2 linked regions of the Actinopolymorpha singaporensis genome follow. The protein of the gene in region 1 interacts with the protein of each later gene in a pairwise test. Links are inferred from orthologs where the notes say so. Each region holds a gene or a part of one and is shown in the gene's direction. Other genes may lie near its edges.

Region 1 (6,724 bases):
CGTAGACCGTACGGCCGTGCTCGACACCGAGCCGACGGCGGACGACGACCCGGTGGCCGACGTCCGCGGAAGACAGTGGCACCGTAAAGGGACCCTTCGTTGTCACTGGTTGTACCGACCTGGCGATACTAGGAGGGTCAGTTCGACAGAGGAGGAACCGGTGACCTACGTCATCGCACAGCCGTGTGTTGACCTCAAGGACAGGGCGTGTGTGGACGAATGCCCCGTCGACTGCATTTACGAGGGCAAGCGCATGCTCTACATCCACCCGGACGAGTGTGTCGACTGCGGCGCGTGTGAGCCGGTCTGCCCGGTCGAGGCGATCTTCTACGAGGACGACGTGCCCGACCAGTGGAAGGACTACTACGCCGCGAACGTCGACTTCTTCGACGATCTCGGCTCGCCTGGCGGCGCCGCCAAGACCGGGGTGATCGACAAGGACCACCCGCTCGTCGCGGCCCTGCCGCCGCAGAGCACCGAGGAGTGACATCCGCGGGGGCTCCGCCAGGTGCGGTGGGGCCCCCGACGAGGCGAGCGAGAGGGGCACCGTGCGAAGTCCGCTCCCGGACTTTCCCTGGGATCGACTGATTCCCGACAAAGAACGCGCCGCCGCCCATCCGGACGGCATCGTCGACCTTTCCGTCGGCACCCCGGTCGATCCCACCCCGGAGGTCGTCCGCGCCGCCCTGTGCGATGCCGCCGACGCTCCGGGCTATCCGCAGACCTACGGCACTCCCAGGCTCCGGGAGGCCGTGGTCGGCTACCTGGAACGCCGGTTCGGCCTGTCCGGCCTCGACCCGGACGCGGTGCTCCCCACCGTGGGCTCGAAGGAGTTCGTCGCCTGGTTGCCGACCATGCTCGGCCTGGGCCCCGGTGACGTGGTGGTGGTCCCGGAGACGGCCTACCCGACGTACGCCGTTGGTGCCCAGATCGCCGGCTGCAGGGTCGTTCCGGCCGACTCGACGTTCGCGTTGGGGCCGGAGCAGGTCAAACTCGTGTGGCTCAACTCACCTTCCAACCCCACCGGGCGGATCCTGCCCGCCGCCCACCTGGCCAAGGTCGTCGCCTGGGCACGGGAGCGGGACGTGCTCGTCGCCTCCGACGAGTGCTACGCCGAGTTCGGCTGGGACGAACAGCCGGTGTCGGTCCTCGACCCGGAGGTGTGCGGCGGCAGCCACGCCAACCTGCTCGCCGTCCACTCGCTGTCCAAACGATCCAACCTCGCCGGCTACCGCGCAGGCTTCGTGACGGGCGATTCCGCTTGTGTACAAGAGCTCCTGGGTGTCCGCAAGCATGCCGGGATGATGGTGCCGGCGCCCGTCCAGGCGGCGATGATCGCGGCCCTGTCCGACGACACCCACGTCGACGAGCAGCGGGCGAGGTACGCCGCGAGGCGCGAGGTACTGCGGGAGGCGTTCACCGCCGCTGGGTTCGAGGTCGACCACTCCGAGGGCTCGTTGTACCTCTGGGCCACGCGTGGGGAGCCGTGCATGGACACCGTACGGTGGTGTGCGGAACAGGGCATTCTGGTCACCCCCGGTGATTTCTACGGAACGGCGGGTGTCCGGCATGTCCGGGTAGCGTTCACCGCGACTGACGAGAGGGTCGCCGCCGCGGCGAGCCGTCTGCGGGGCACGCGCGACCGCGGGTGACCCTGCGTTGTACCGATCTCCCCAGCACCCTGGGGGGTGACACGACAGCAAATGCGGAGGATGCCGACACGTGGGCCGGCCGATCGGCGGCGGCTCACGAGTCGTGGAGATGCGGGACGGGCGTCGTTCGTTGGGACGACAGTTGAGACGGGCGTCTTCGGGCGTCCCGTCGGGACGGCACGACCCGACTCCCTCCACGGCGGCGTCGTCCCGAGCCGGGCCGAACAGGGCAGGACGGAGGACACGAGCGTGACCGACCAACAATTCACGCTGAAGCACGCGAACGGTGAGGTCGAACTCCCGGTCGTGGCCGCGAGCGAAGGTGCTTCGGGCGTGGACATCTCGGCGCTGCTGAAGCAGACCGGGCATGTCACTCTCGACCCGGGTTATGTGAACACGGGTGCCTGCACGTCGGCCATCACCTACATCGACGGTGACGCCGGGATTCTGCGTTACCGCGGCTACCCGATCGCCGAGCTCGCGGAGAAGAGCAACTTCCTGGAGGTGTCGTACCTCCTCATCTACGGCGAACTCCCCACGCAGGCGCAGTACGACGAGTTCGCCGAGAAGATCCGCCGGCACACGCTGCTGGACGAGGACCTCAAACGGTTCTTCGACGGCTTCCCCCGCGACGCGCACCCCATGCCGGTCCTGTCCTCGGCCGTGAGCGCGCTGTCGACCTTCTACCAGGACAACCTCGACCCCGCCGACGCCGAGTCGGTGGAGATCTCCACCGTCCGCCTGCTGGCCAAGCTGCCGACCATCGCGGCGTACGCCTACAAGAAGACCGTCGGGCAACCGTTCCTGTACCCCGACAACTCCCTCGGCTACATCGAGAACTTCCTCCGGATGACCTTCGGGCTGCCGGCCGAGCCGTACGAGGTCGACCCCGCCGTGGCGGAGGCCCTCGACCTGCTGTTCATCCTGCACGCAGACCACGAGCAGAACTGCTCCACCTCGACCGTGCGGCTGGTGGGTTCCAGCCAGGCCAACCTGTTCGCCTCGATCTCCTCCGGCATCCACGCGCTGTCCGGCCCGCGGCACGGCGGCGCCAACTCCGCCGTCCTGTCGATGCTGGAGCAGATCGTCGCCGAGGGCGGTGACGTCGCCAACTTCGTCGAGCGGGTGAAGAGCCGGGAGAAGGGCGTCCGGCTGATGGGCTTCGGGCACCGGGTCTACAAGAACTACGACCCGCGCGCGGCGATCGTGAAGAAGACCGCCGACGACGTGCTCGACCGGCTCGGCAAGTCCGACCAGCTGCTGGACATCGCCAAGCAGCTGGAGGAGGTCGCGCTGAACGACGACTACTTCGTCCAGCGCAAGCTCTACCCCAACGTCGACTTCTACACGGGCCTGATCTACCGCGCGATGGGCTTCCCGACCCAGATGTTCACGGTGCTGTTCGCGCTCGGCCGGCTGCCCGGCTGGATCGCGCAGTGGCGGGAGATGATCGTCGACCCGGCGAACAAGATCGGCCGGCCCCGGCAGGTCTACACCGGCGAGCGGGAGCGGTCGTTCGTCGGCATGGAGCAGCGGTAGCCGCGTAGTTCCCAGCGGCCACAGTCGGTCAGGCGTCGGTCCGGTCCGGAGCCCGTTCCTCGGGCGACGGCGGGACCGGCGCCTGCGTGTCGGTGGGAACGCCGGCAGGCACCGACTGCCCCGGAGTCTCCGGCGCCTCCCGGGGCTGCGGGGGCAGGGTGACCGGCGCCGGTCCGGCAGGGCGACGGCGCAGGACGCCCAGCCAGATCACGCCGAGTGCCACCAGCAGGACGAACCCCACCGCGCAGGTCACGGCGTACAGCTGGATCTGCACGGCCGTCGGCCGGGGGACGAAGCCCAGCGAGAGCAGCCGCGGCTCCCAGGTCGTTCCGGTGACGAGCAGGGTGAAGACGATCGCGACGCTGCGCAGGGAGTCCCACAACGCGTGCAGCAGGCCCACGCCGAGGAAGGTGAAGAGGATGCCGGTGGTCGGCCGCACCCGGCGACCGCGGGCCGCGGCGAAGATCGTCCCACCCAGCAGGGCGGTCCACAGCGCCTGGCCGACGGGTCCGACCGGGCCGCGGAGCAGTTCGGTCTCCACCAAGGTGCGCAGGGACAGTCCGCTCACGTTCAGCAGCGCCTGCAGGCCGTAGCCGACCGTCTCGCAGGCGCCGAAGCCGAACCCCACCACGGCACCGAGCACCAGGCCGGACCGCAGCGTCCGGGTGGGCAGCCGGCGGGCGAGATACAGCAGCACCAGCGCCTTGAGGATCTCCTCGCCGAGCGCCACTCCGACGTACCCGAAGACGTCCGGTGTCCGGAAGTAGCCGGCGAGGGCGGACGCGCACAGCAGGCCGAGCACGCCGCTGACGAGGTACGCCCGGACCAGCAGGGAAACGTCGAGACCGGGCACGGGCCTGCGTTCGTGCACCCATCGGGCATACGTGAGCGGTCCGAGGAAAGCGCCCAGCACGACCACGACGGGCAACAGCGGCGTGTCTCCGCCGCTCAGCGTCACGACGGCGGCGAGCAGCCACAAAGCGAGCCCGGACAGCAGGAACCGTCCCCAGGCGTACGACGTCAGCCCGCGCCGCTGCCCCGGGGGGCGGCCGGGTAGTGCGGGCATCCCGCTGGGCGAGGCGGGCCTGCTGGGCTCGTCGGTACCGGATGGCTCGTCCGGCCCGGCCTGGCGCGGGGCCTGCCCGGTGACGTCGCTCATATCGAGGTCTTCTCCATCGCGCCCGGCGTCTATGCCTGGGCCGGGCGCGGCGGACGGCCCAGGCCGCGGGGTGCGCCCTGGCGGTCGGGTGGCCCGCCCGCGAGCCCGGCCGAAGTGCCGGGAGTGCGGACTTCGGGTCCGCTGGGTACGACGCTGTCCAGATTCGTTCGGAGTCCATCCGGAGTCCATCCGGAGCCCGTCCGGAGCCCGTCCGGAGCCCGTCCGGAGCCCGTCCGGAGTCCATCCGGTGCCCATCCGTCCGCGCCATCGCCCCCTGGTGCGGCACGGTGCCGGTGCTCACGCCGGCAGTCCGCAACCAGGGAGGCGACCGATGTCCGGCAACTCGGGCAATCCCGGCGACGTCGTGGAGGAGGGACCGCGATCCAGGCGGCCCGGCTCGTCCGGCCGGGACCCGTCGAGCCCGGCCCGGCCGCCCGGAATGGCGCCGCGCCCCGGCGTGGAGACCTGGGCACACCTGGCCACGCTCGGCGGATGGACGCTGGTCTTCGGCCTGGTGGTGCTGGCCTGGCCGCGGCTTCCGGTGGTGGACTTCCAGACGCTCGTCGGCGGCTGGTTCTTCGCCGTGGGCACCACCCGGCTGGCGACGACCATGCTGGCCACCCGACGTGCGCGGCTGTCGGGGGAGACGGTCTACTCCGCCCTGCTCGGCGTACTCCTCGTCGCGTCCTCGGCCCTGTGCCTGCGCGGCCTGCTGACCACCGTGGTCCTGCTCGTCGTCCTGGTCGCACTGCACTGGCTGCTGAGCGGCTTCGGCGAACTGATGGCGGCGCTGGCCGGCCCGCCCGGCGGCCGCGGCTGGCAGTTCGCCGCCGGGCTGGTCGCGGTGGGCGTGGGGGTGGCGTTCCTGCTGCTGCCGGATCTGTCGCTCTCGACAGTGGTGCCGATGACCGCGGTGAGCTCGCTCGGGGCGGCCGGGGTGCAGGTGGTGGCCGCGATCGCGATGCGGCCGGTCACCGAACGCCCGGAGCCGGATCGGCCGGTTCGGTCAGTTCGATGAGTTCGGTGAACCCACGACGACACGGACCCGGGTGGGTGCGGCAGCCCGGTCGGTGCGCCAGCCGTCCTTGGACCGGTCCGCCGTCCACGTGCGGCCGGCATAGGAGACCGACCCGATCCCGAACCGCTTGGCGTAGGCGACCGACCACTGCGCGACCGACCAGCCGAACCTGGCTTCGCCGGTGCGTACGGGCACGTCCAGGACCAAAGCCGCGGTGTTGCCTGCCGCCAGTCCGTCGTTGCCGCCCCGGCCGACGGTCGCGCTGGTGACCCGTCCCCGGTCGCTGCCGTAGGCCTTGGCGAGCTCGGCGGACAGGTCGGCGGTGGTGGTCGGGCCGCGCTGCCCGGTCGGCTGGAACTCACACGAGAACGCCGCCGGCGTCTGGCCGGTCAGGGCGGAGGCCAGCGCCCGGGCGTTGGACTCGTGCTGGGAGTACGCGCTGCCGTCGGCCGACAGCTGGACCCGTTGCGCCGCCGCCGCGATGTCCATGGTGGTGTAGCCGGGCACCTTGGCCAGCGCACTGTAGAACCGGCCGGTGGCGTAGTAGGGGTCCTGGATCTGTTCGACCGTGCCCCAGCCCTGGCTCGGCCGCTGCTGGAACAGGCCCACCGAGTCCAGATGGCCGTAGTCGATGTTGCGCAGGCCGGACTCCTGGTAGGCGGTGGCCAGCGCGATGCTCGCCGCCCGCGGCGGCAGGCCGCGGCGTACTGAAACCGCGGAGATCAGCGCGGCGTTCTGCGCCTCCTCCAGCGGGAGTTCGGCCCGGATGCCGTTGGCGGTGGCGTGGCACGCCTCCACCAACGGCTGCCGGAACAGGAACTCCGAGGCCAGCATCGCGCCGGCGACGACAAGCCCGCAGGCGATCGCCACGATGGCGACGGCCCTGGCGATCCGCTTCCCCCCGGACGCGGTCATCAACCGTTGGAGTGCAACGCGGCGTTGAGCTCGACCCCTCCGGTGGTACGGGGGAGGGCCTCGAGCGCTCCGGAAATGCTGTTGCGCCAGAAGAGCAGGCCCGGCGTACCGGACAGCTCCCGCGCCTTGACGATCTCGCCGTCGGGCATCTTCACCTTCGAGCCGGCGGTGACGTAGCAGCCGGCCTCGACCACGCAATCGTCGCCGAGGGAGATGCCGACGCCGGCGTTGGCGCCCACCAGGCACCGCTTGCCGATGGAGACGACCTCGGTGCCGCCACCGGACAGGGTGCCCATGATGGACGCACCGCCACCGACGTCGGACCCGTCCTCGACGACCACGCCGGCCGAGATGCGGCCCTCGACCATGGAGGCGCCGAGCGTGCCGGCGTTGTAGTTGACGAAGCCCTCGTGCATCACCGTGGTGCCCTCGGCCAGGTGG
Region 2 (6,884 bases), 5.4 Mb from region 1 along the record:
GTGCCCGGATCGGCGCCGACCGGTGCCGGTTGATGACCGCGACGCGCAGGGAGCGCCGGTCCCCGGTGAGGGTCGCGGTCACGTCGAGGTAGGCGACGACGGCGGGACGCGTGGTGTGCAGGCCGCCGCGCTCGCGTTCGTCGCCCTGGCGTACGGCCGCGGACCGGGCCGGGCCGTCGACCTGGGTCGCGAGCGCCCGGCTGCCCAGGGAGTCCTGGTAAAGGTCCCACACGTGGTAGGACGCGGACTTCACCGCGCCGCCGGGTCGGGCGACGACGAGGCCGTTCGCGTTGACCAGGTTGACCGTGTTCGCCATCGTCGGCGGCACGGGCAGGCCGGCGCCGCGGTGCAGGGTGTGGAACACCCCGGCGTAGAACAACGCGTCCGCGAGCGTGCGGGGACTCCAGCGGTTGACCCGGAGGTTCGTCGGTGGCTCGTCCGGAACGGCGACGTCACGTGGTACGACCCCGCCGTCGTCGGAGGGCAGCGGCTCGGGCCAGCTCGCGGGCTCCAGATGCCGGATGTTCCACTCGTCCAGCGCCAGTGCCAACGGCCGGTTGACACCTGCCTTCACGGCCAGGTCGGCGACGAGGTGGGAGTAGTCCTGGATGCGCTGCTCGAAGTACGTCGGCTGCGCCACCACCGCGTCGTAGTCGTCGTCGCCGGACGCCGGCGAGAACAGGTGCGTGCTCGCTCCGTAAAGGTGCAGCGAAACGTAGTCGACGAGGTTTCCCGCCTGCTCCAGCAACGGGCGGGTCCACTCCTCCTGCTGCCATGGGATCCCGGCCGCCACCAGCCGACGAGGGAGTCCCGCCGGTAACCCCACAAGAGATCGCCGAGACTCTCCCAAAGGTCAAGGCGGTCATCGACGCTGCCAGGAAAGTGGTGGAGGCCATGCCGGTTTGGAGTTGAGAACGCCAGCGGGTCAGGCGTAGCCGGTCTGGCGGCGGGCCTCCTCGATGATCCCGATCTGCCGCCGCACGCTCTCCGGCGTGACGAACAGATCCGCACCCGCCCGCAGGGTCGCCTCCAGCCGGTCGTAGTACCTCAACGCGGCCGACCTGGTGCCGCGGCCCAGCGTGCGGACCTCCTCCTGCCAGTCGATCGTCTCGCCACTGCCGTACCTCCGGCCCGCCGCCGGCCCCTCGTCCAGGTGCGGTGCGTTCGCGGCGGCCGCGTCGAACCACCGGATGGTGAAGGTACGCCCGTCGCCGACCAGCGCTCCGGTGGTGCCCGTGATCTGCCAGGCCGGCTGGGGAATCGCCATGCACAGACTGGACTCGACCTCGGCCAGCGGGATGTTCTGCCCCCGCAAGATCAGCTTGACATGATCCTCGGCGTCGCCCTGGCCGACCGTGTGCCGCAGGTCTGCGTACACCTCGGTCGGTTCCTCCTCCAGCAGCAGCAGAACCTGGTCGAGTACGTGTGGGACGGTGTTGGAGAGTTCGCCGCCGCCGAACTTGCGAAGCATCTGCCAGTCGGCCCGCCGCTGGAAGCGGTGCACCGAACGCCGGAGCAGAACCAGCCTGCCCAGCAGGTCCGAGGCCAGTAACTCCCGGACGAAGTCGAAGTCGACGTCCAGCCGGCGCGGCAGGTAGCAGGTGAGCACCCGGCCGGCCCGGTCGGCGACGGCGATCAGCTCGTCCATCTCCGCCACCGACGCGGCCATCGGCTTCTCCACGACGACGTGGCTTCCGGCCTCGAGCGCGGCGACGGTGAGGGGGACGTGGGTGTGGGAGGGCGTGGCCACGACGACGACGTCCAGGCCGTCTGTGCCGATCACCCCCTTCGGCTCGGCGTGGGCCGCGCAGCCGAAGCGTTCCTCGGCCTCCTGCCGCCGCTCCTCCACCGGGTCGGCGACCGCGGCCAGCTCGAACCCCTCGTGGTCGGCGATCGCGTCGGCATGGATGTTCCACCCGCTCCTGCCCAGTCCGATGATCCCGACCCGAAGCGGTGCGTCCGCCATGCCAGTCCCTCCGTCGTGCCCGTCACGTTCGACTCTCGGTACGGCCGGTCTGTCGCCGATCCGCCGCAGCCAGCCTGCCGCCCCGGGTGGGTGCCGGCCAAGCCGGCGGCCTGTGACGGCCAGTGATCCGATCCGGCCCGCGCTCCGAAGGCTCTCAGGTCCCGTTCAAGGAGCCCGCATAGCCTGGCCCGATGGCAGGAGAGAAGCGGTTCGATCGGGTCGCGCTGGTGGTGAACTCCGGGTCGCGGAGCGGAGCCGCGGCGTTCGAGGAGGTCCGCGGGCGGCTGGACGACCTCGGCGTGCCGCTCGGTGAGTGGTACCAGGTCACCGACGGCGCGCGGCTGCCGGAGGTCGTCGCCGAGGTCGCTGATCACCACGATCTGGTCGTCGTCGGCGGCGGGGACGGCACCTTGAGTACGGCCGTCGACCACCTCGCGCCCCGCCGGGTCGCCCTCGGCGTGCTCCCGCTGGGCACGGCGAACGACTTCGCCCGTACGCTCCGGATCCCGTTCGGCCTCGCGGGCGCGTGTGAGACGATCGCGCACGGCAAGGTGGTCGACGTCGACCTCGGCCGGATCGGCGACAACCACTTCGTCAACGTGGCGTCGATCGGGCTGTCCGTCGGCGTCACCCGGGCGCTCACACCCAGGCTGAAGAGCCGGCTGGGACCCTTGGCGTACCCCCTGGCGGCGGTCCGTGCCTACCGCGCGCACCAGCCGTTCCGGGCCCGGCTGGAGTTCCCGGACGGCGACCACGCGCCGATGGAGTTCGACGACCTGCTCCAGGTCGCGGTGGGCAACGGCCGGCACTACGGCGGCGGCAACGTCGTCTCGCCCACCGCAGGCATCGATGACAACACCCTGGACGTGTACGCCATCCCGGCGGGGCGTGTCCGGGACCATCTCAGCATCGCTCGGCTGCTGCGGAACGGAAGCGTCGTCCGGCACCAGAACGTCGTGCACGTGACCACGCGCCGGCTGAACCTGCACGCCGAGCCCGACCAGGCGATCAACGTCGACGGTGAGGTGGTGGCGACCACCCCGCAGGAGTTCAGCGTGCAACGCAACGCGCTGGTCGTGCTCGTACCGCAGGAGTCCGACGCCGCCCGGCTGGACACGCGGCATCCCTGACACCGCGCCGGCAAGGCAGTCTTGACACCGATCGGCAAGGTGGGCTTGACGCCGGGGACGCCGTAATGCCTGGGAAGCGACACTACTGGACGCAGAAGACGTTGCCCTCCGGGTCGGTCATGACAACGTGGTCGGTCCCGGGCTCCGACACCACCTGCAGCACCTTCGCGCCGCGCTCCTGCAGCCGGGACACCTCGTCGTCGCGGTGCCCGGGCTCGGCGTGCACGTCGAGGTGCAACTTGTTCTTGCCCGGCGTCGGGTCCGGAACGGCCTGGAACAACAGCCGCCGGCCCAGGCCCACCCCGGTCGAATCGTCCACCGGGTCGTCCGGGTGGCGTACGGCGGCGGCGTGCACCCACGCCTTGCGGCCGTCCACCTCGACGTACTGCGCCTCGGTGACGACCCCCGCGCCGAGCAGTCGGTCGATCAGAGCGGAGTGGTCCTCCACGTCGTAGCCGAGGGCGAACGCCCAGAAATCGGCCAGTCGCAGCGGCTCCGCGCAGTCGACGACGAGCTTCCAGTGCAGGGCCATGAGTCCTCCCGATGAAGTTGACACCAGTTATAGTGGTTACGTGTCTACCCACGCAACCGGTCTGCCCATGCACTCCCGCGACGGCGCCCGGTGGATCTTCGACCCGGGCGCGCTGTGCCTGGAGTTCCTGGTGACCGGCGGGCCCGGGCGGTTGGCGAGGTGGGAGACGCTCAACCGGCCGGACGACCTGCGCACCTGGCTGGCGGCCTCCCGGCTCCACCTCGACCCCGCCCAGGTGGACGTCACCGCCGAGGCGCTGGCGTCCGCTCGCGGGGTACGCGACGCACTGTGGCGCCTGATCCACGATGCGGCTCACGGGACAGGCGAAGAGGTCGGCGAGGACGCGGGGGAGGACGCCGACCTGACCCCGACCGACGCCGACCTGGCCGAGGTCAACCGCGCTGCGGCCCGCCCGCCCCTCGCGCCGCTGATCGGCGCCGACGGAACGCGCGACTGGCAACTCCCCGCCGACGCCGAGCAGGTGGTCTCGACCGTCGCCCGGGACGCGATCGACCTGCTGACCGGCCCGTTCGCCGACCGGATCCGGGAGTGCGACGCGCACAACTGCCAACTGATCTTCGTGGACACCTCGCGGCCGGGCCGCCGGCGGTGGTGCTCGATGGAACGCTGCGGAAACCGTCACAAGCTCCGGGCGCATCGTGCCCGTCGCGATCCGAAGGACAAGAAGGGGACGCACGAGCCGGAGGAGGTGCCGTCGCCATGACCCCCACGCCTCACCGGGTGACCGGGCAGACGAAGGATGCCGGCTTCCAGATCGGCGTTTCCCGTACTCTCCGGCTCCCGCCGGACCACCTCTGGCGCTTCCTCACCTCCCCGCGGGGACTCGCGCTGTGGCTCGGGAAGGGCGCGCGGGTCGAGCCGACCCGCGGCGCCGGCTACACCACTGCCGACGGTGCGACCGGAGAGGTCCGCGGCTATCACGAGGGAACGAGGATCCGGGTGACCCACCGGGTTCCCGGGGCAGCGTCGGCAACGACGAGGCAGGTCACCGTCACGCCCGTCGCGAACGGCGCGGTGCTGCGGTTCCACGAGGAACGCCTCACCGATGCGGCGCACCGGGCTTGCCGCCGCGAACACTGGCAGGGCGTACTGGCCGAGGTGGTCCGTGCCCTCGGCGCGGAGTGACTCCTAGAGCATGTCGTTCCCCACCCCGGGTAGGAGCGCCCTACACAAGGGACGTCGGTGCGCGGGAGCAATGCGCGAGGAGTAGGACGAGATGACCAGACATGCCAGTGTGTGGTTCACCGGACCGGAGGGGCCGACCTACCCGGCCCTGGACACCGACCTGGACGTCGATGTCGCGGTGGTCGGCGGCGGGCTGGTCGGCCTCACCACCGCCCTGCTCGCCCAGCGCGCGGGCCTGCAGACCGTCGTACTCGAAGCCCGACGGCTCACCGCCGGCTCGTCCGGGCACACCACGGCCAAGGTCACCACGCAACACGGCCTGATCTACGCCGAACTCGCCAAGCGGCACGGCTGGACCGCCGCCGGGCAGTACGCCGCGGCCAACGCGGCCGGGATGGAGCTGGTGACCGACCTCGTGGAGCGGTCCGGCATCGACTGCCGGCTGACCCGGGCACCGTCCTACGCCTACACCCTGGACGAGGGCCGGGTCGGTGAACTCGAGGCCGAGGTCGCCGCGGCCACCAAGGTCGGAATCGCGGCCGGCATGGCCGACACCGCCGAGCAGCCTTTCAACGTCGCGGCCGCCGTACGCTTCGACGACCAACTGCACTTCCACCCGGTCCGCTACCTGCGCGGCGTGGCGGCCGCCGCGGCCGAGGCGGGTGCCGGCATCCACGAGGACACCCGGGTCACCGACGTGTCCGAGGGGCGCGACCGCGTGGTCACGGTGACCACCTCCTCCGGTGTGGTCCGGGCCAGGCACGTGGTGATGGCGACCCTGCTGCCGCTGGGCATGATCGGCGGCTACTTCGCGCGCACGCGCCCGCAGCGGTCGTACGGCCTGGCCGCGCGGCTGCGTGGGCCCGCACCGACCGCGATGACTCTGTCGGTCGACCAGCCCACCCGGTCGACGCGGCCGTGGCTGGACCCCGGCCCGAACGGCATCATCGTCGTCGGCAACGGCCACGAGACCGGGGCGTCGGATGTCGACACCGAGGAACAGGTCCGCGACCTGGTGGAGTGGACGCGGGCGACGTTCGACGTCGAGGACGTGGAGTACACCTGGTCCGCGCAGGACTTCACCACCCCCGACCACATCCCGTACGTCGGAGCCGCGCCCGGCCACCACGCGATCTTGGTGGCCACCGGCTTCGGGAAGTGGGGCCTGAGCAACGGATCCGCCGCCGCGATGATGCTGGTCGACGCCATGTCCGGCCGTTCCAACCCGTGGGCGTCGGCGTTCGACGCCCGCCGGATCGGCGACGTACGCGGAGTCGTCAAGACGGTCACCGACAACCTGCACGTGGGCAAGGAGTTCGTCGGCGGGTACCTCGGTACGCCGGAGTCGCGGACGCTCGACCAGGTGCTCCCGGGCACCGGTGGGCTGATCCGGGTGGGCGGTCAGGCGATGGGCGTCTACCGCGACCCGGCCGGCAACCTGCACGGCGTACGACCCACCTGCTCGCACATGGGCTGCCGGCTGCACTGGAACGCGGCCGAGACCAGCTGGGACTGCAACTGCCACGGGTCGAGGTTCGATCCCGACGGCGCCGTCCTCACCGGTCCGGCGACCAGCCCGCTCCAGCCGCGCGACCCGCAGGCCACGGTGAACGCCCACCAGGACCAGGACGCGGAGGACGAGGGCGCGGAGGGTCAGGGCAGCGCATGAGCCACCGATGAGTTCGCCTGCCGGCTCACCAACCGCACGCCGGCCTTACTGCGCCCGGGCTACTCCCCGGACACGGCCATCTCGCCGAGTTCGGACCAGTCGTCCCCCGGCGTCTTGACGTTGACGATGCGCGGCGTCTGGGCGAGGTGGGGCGGCAACGTCCGGCGCGCCTCCTGGAAGTGCGCCGACTGCACGTGTGCCGCTCCCGCGTCGTCGTCGCGGAACGCCTCGACCAGGACGTACTCCGTCGGGTCGTCCAGGCTGCGCGACCAGTCGAACCACAGGCAGCCGGGCTCGCTGCGCGTGGCCTCGGTGAAGTCGGCGACGATCTCGGGCCACCGGTCGGCGTCCTCGGGCCGTACGCGGAACCTCGCGGTGATGAAGATCATGGGTCGCCTCCCCGTGTCCGGTTTCTCCCTCACGCCACACCGTACTGGCCGG

Evidence for each region.
Region 2: the proteins of BLU27_RS28020 (region 1) and BLU27_RS04040 interact in binary tests that used the Escherichia coli proteins (3 or more experiments, as listed by UniProt). The link is inferred for Actinopolymorpha singaporensis from one-to-one orthologs.

What each region holds. Positions count from the first base shown.
Region 1 is NZ_LT629732.1:6,255,828-6,262,551, reverse strand. Bases 1,255-4,046 are described here. They hold BLU27_RS28020 (citrate synthase), read left to right. Parts: upstream 1,255-1,901; coding sequence 1,902-3,191; downstream 3,192-4,046. Other genes in these bases: BLU27_RS28015 (PrsW family glutamic-type intramembrane protease), read right to left, coding at 3,220-4,046; dapC (succinyldiaminopimelate transaminase), read left to right, coding at 1,255-1,652. Outside these bases: BLU27_RS28035 (GNAT family N-acetyltransferase), read right to left, coding at 1-82; fdxA (ferredoxin), read left to right, coding at 161-487; more of dapC, read left to right, coding at 549-1,254; more of BLU27_RS28015, read right to left, coding at 4,047-4,350; BLU27_RS28010 (DUF308 domain-containing protein), read left to right, coding at 4,682-5,368; BLU27_RS31020 (VldE C-terminal domain-containing protein), read right to left, coding at 5,357-6,283; dapD (2,3,4,5-tetrahydropyridine-2,6-dicarboxylate N-succinyltransferase), read right to left, coding at 6,283-6,724.
Region 2 is NZ_LT629732.1:870,593-877,476, reverse strand. What follows is about bases 1,175-4,126. They hold BLU27_RS04040 (lipid kinase), read left to right. Parts: upstream 1,175-2,157; coding sequence 2,158-3,096; downstream 3,097-4,126. Other genes in these bases: BLU27_RS04030 (CGNR zinc finger domain-containing protein), read left to right, coding at 3,669-4,126; BLU27_RS04035 (VOC family protein), read right to left, coding at 3,179-3,628; BLU27_RS04045 (Gfo/Idh/MocA family protein), read right to left, coding at 1,175-1,966. Outside these bases: BLU27_RS04055 (alpha-L-arabinofuranosidase C-terminal domain-containing protein), read right to left, coding at 1-793; more of BLU27_RS04045, read right to left, coding at 926-1,174; more of BLU27_RS04030, read left to right, coding at 4,127-4,352; BLU27_RS04025 (SRPBCC family protein), read left to right, coding at 4,349-4,774; BLU27_RS04020 (FAD-dependent oxidoreductase), read left to right, coding at 4,866-6,443; BLU27_RS04015 (putative quinol monooxygenase), read right to left, coding at 6,503-6,832. UniProt on the Escherichia coli protein: In vitro phosphorylates phosphatidylglycerol but not diacylglycerol; the in vivo substrate is unknown.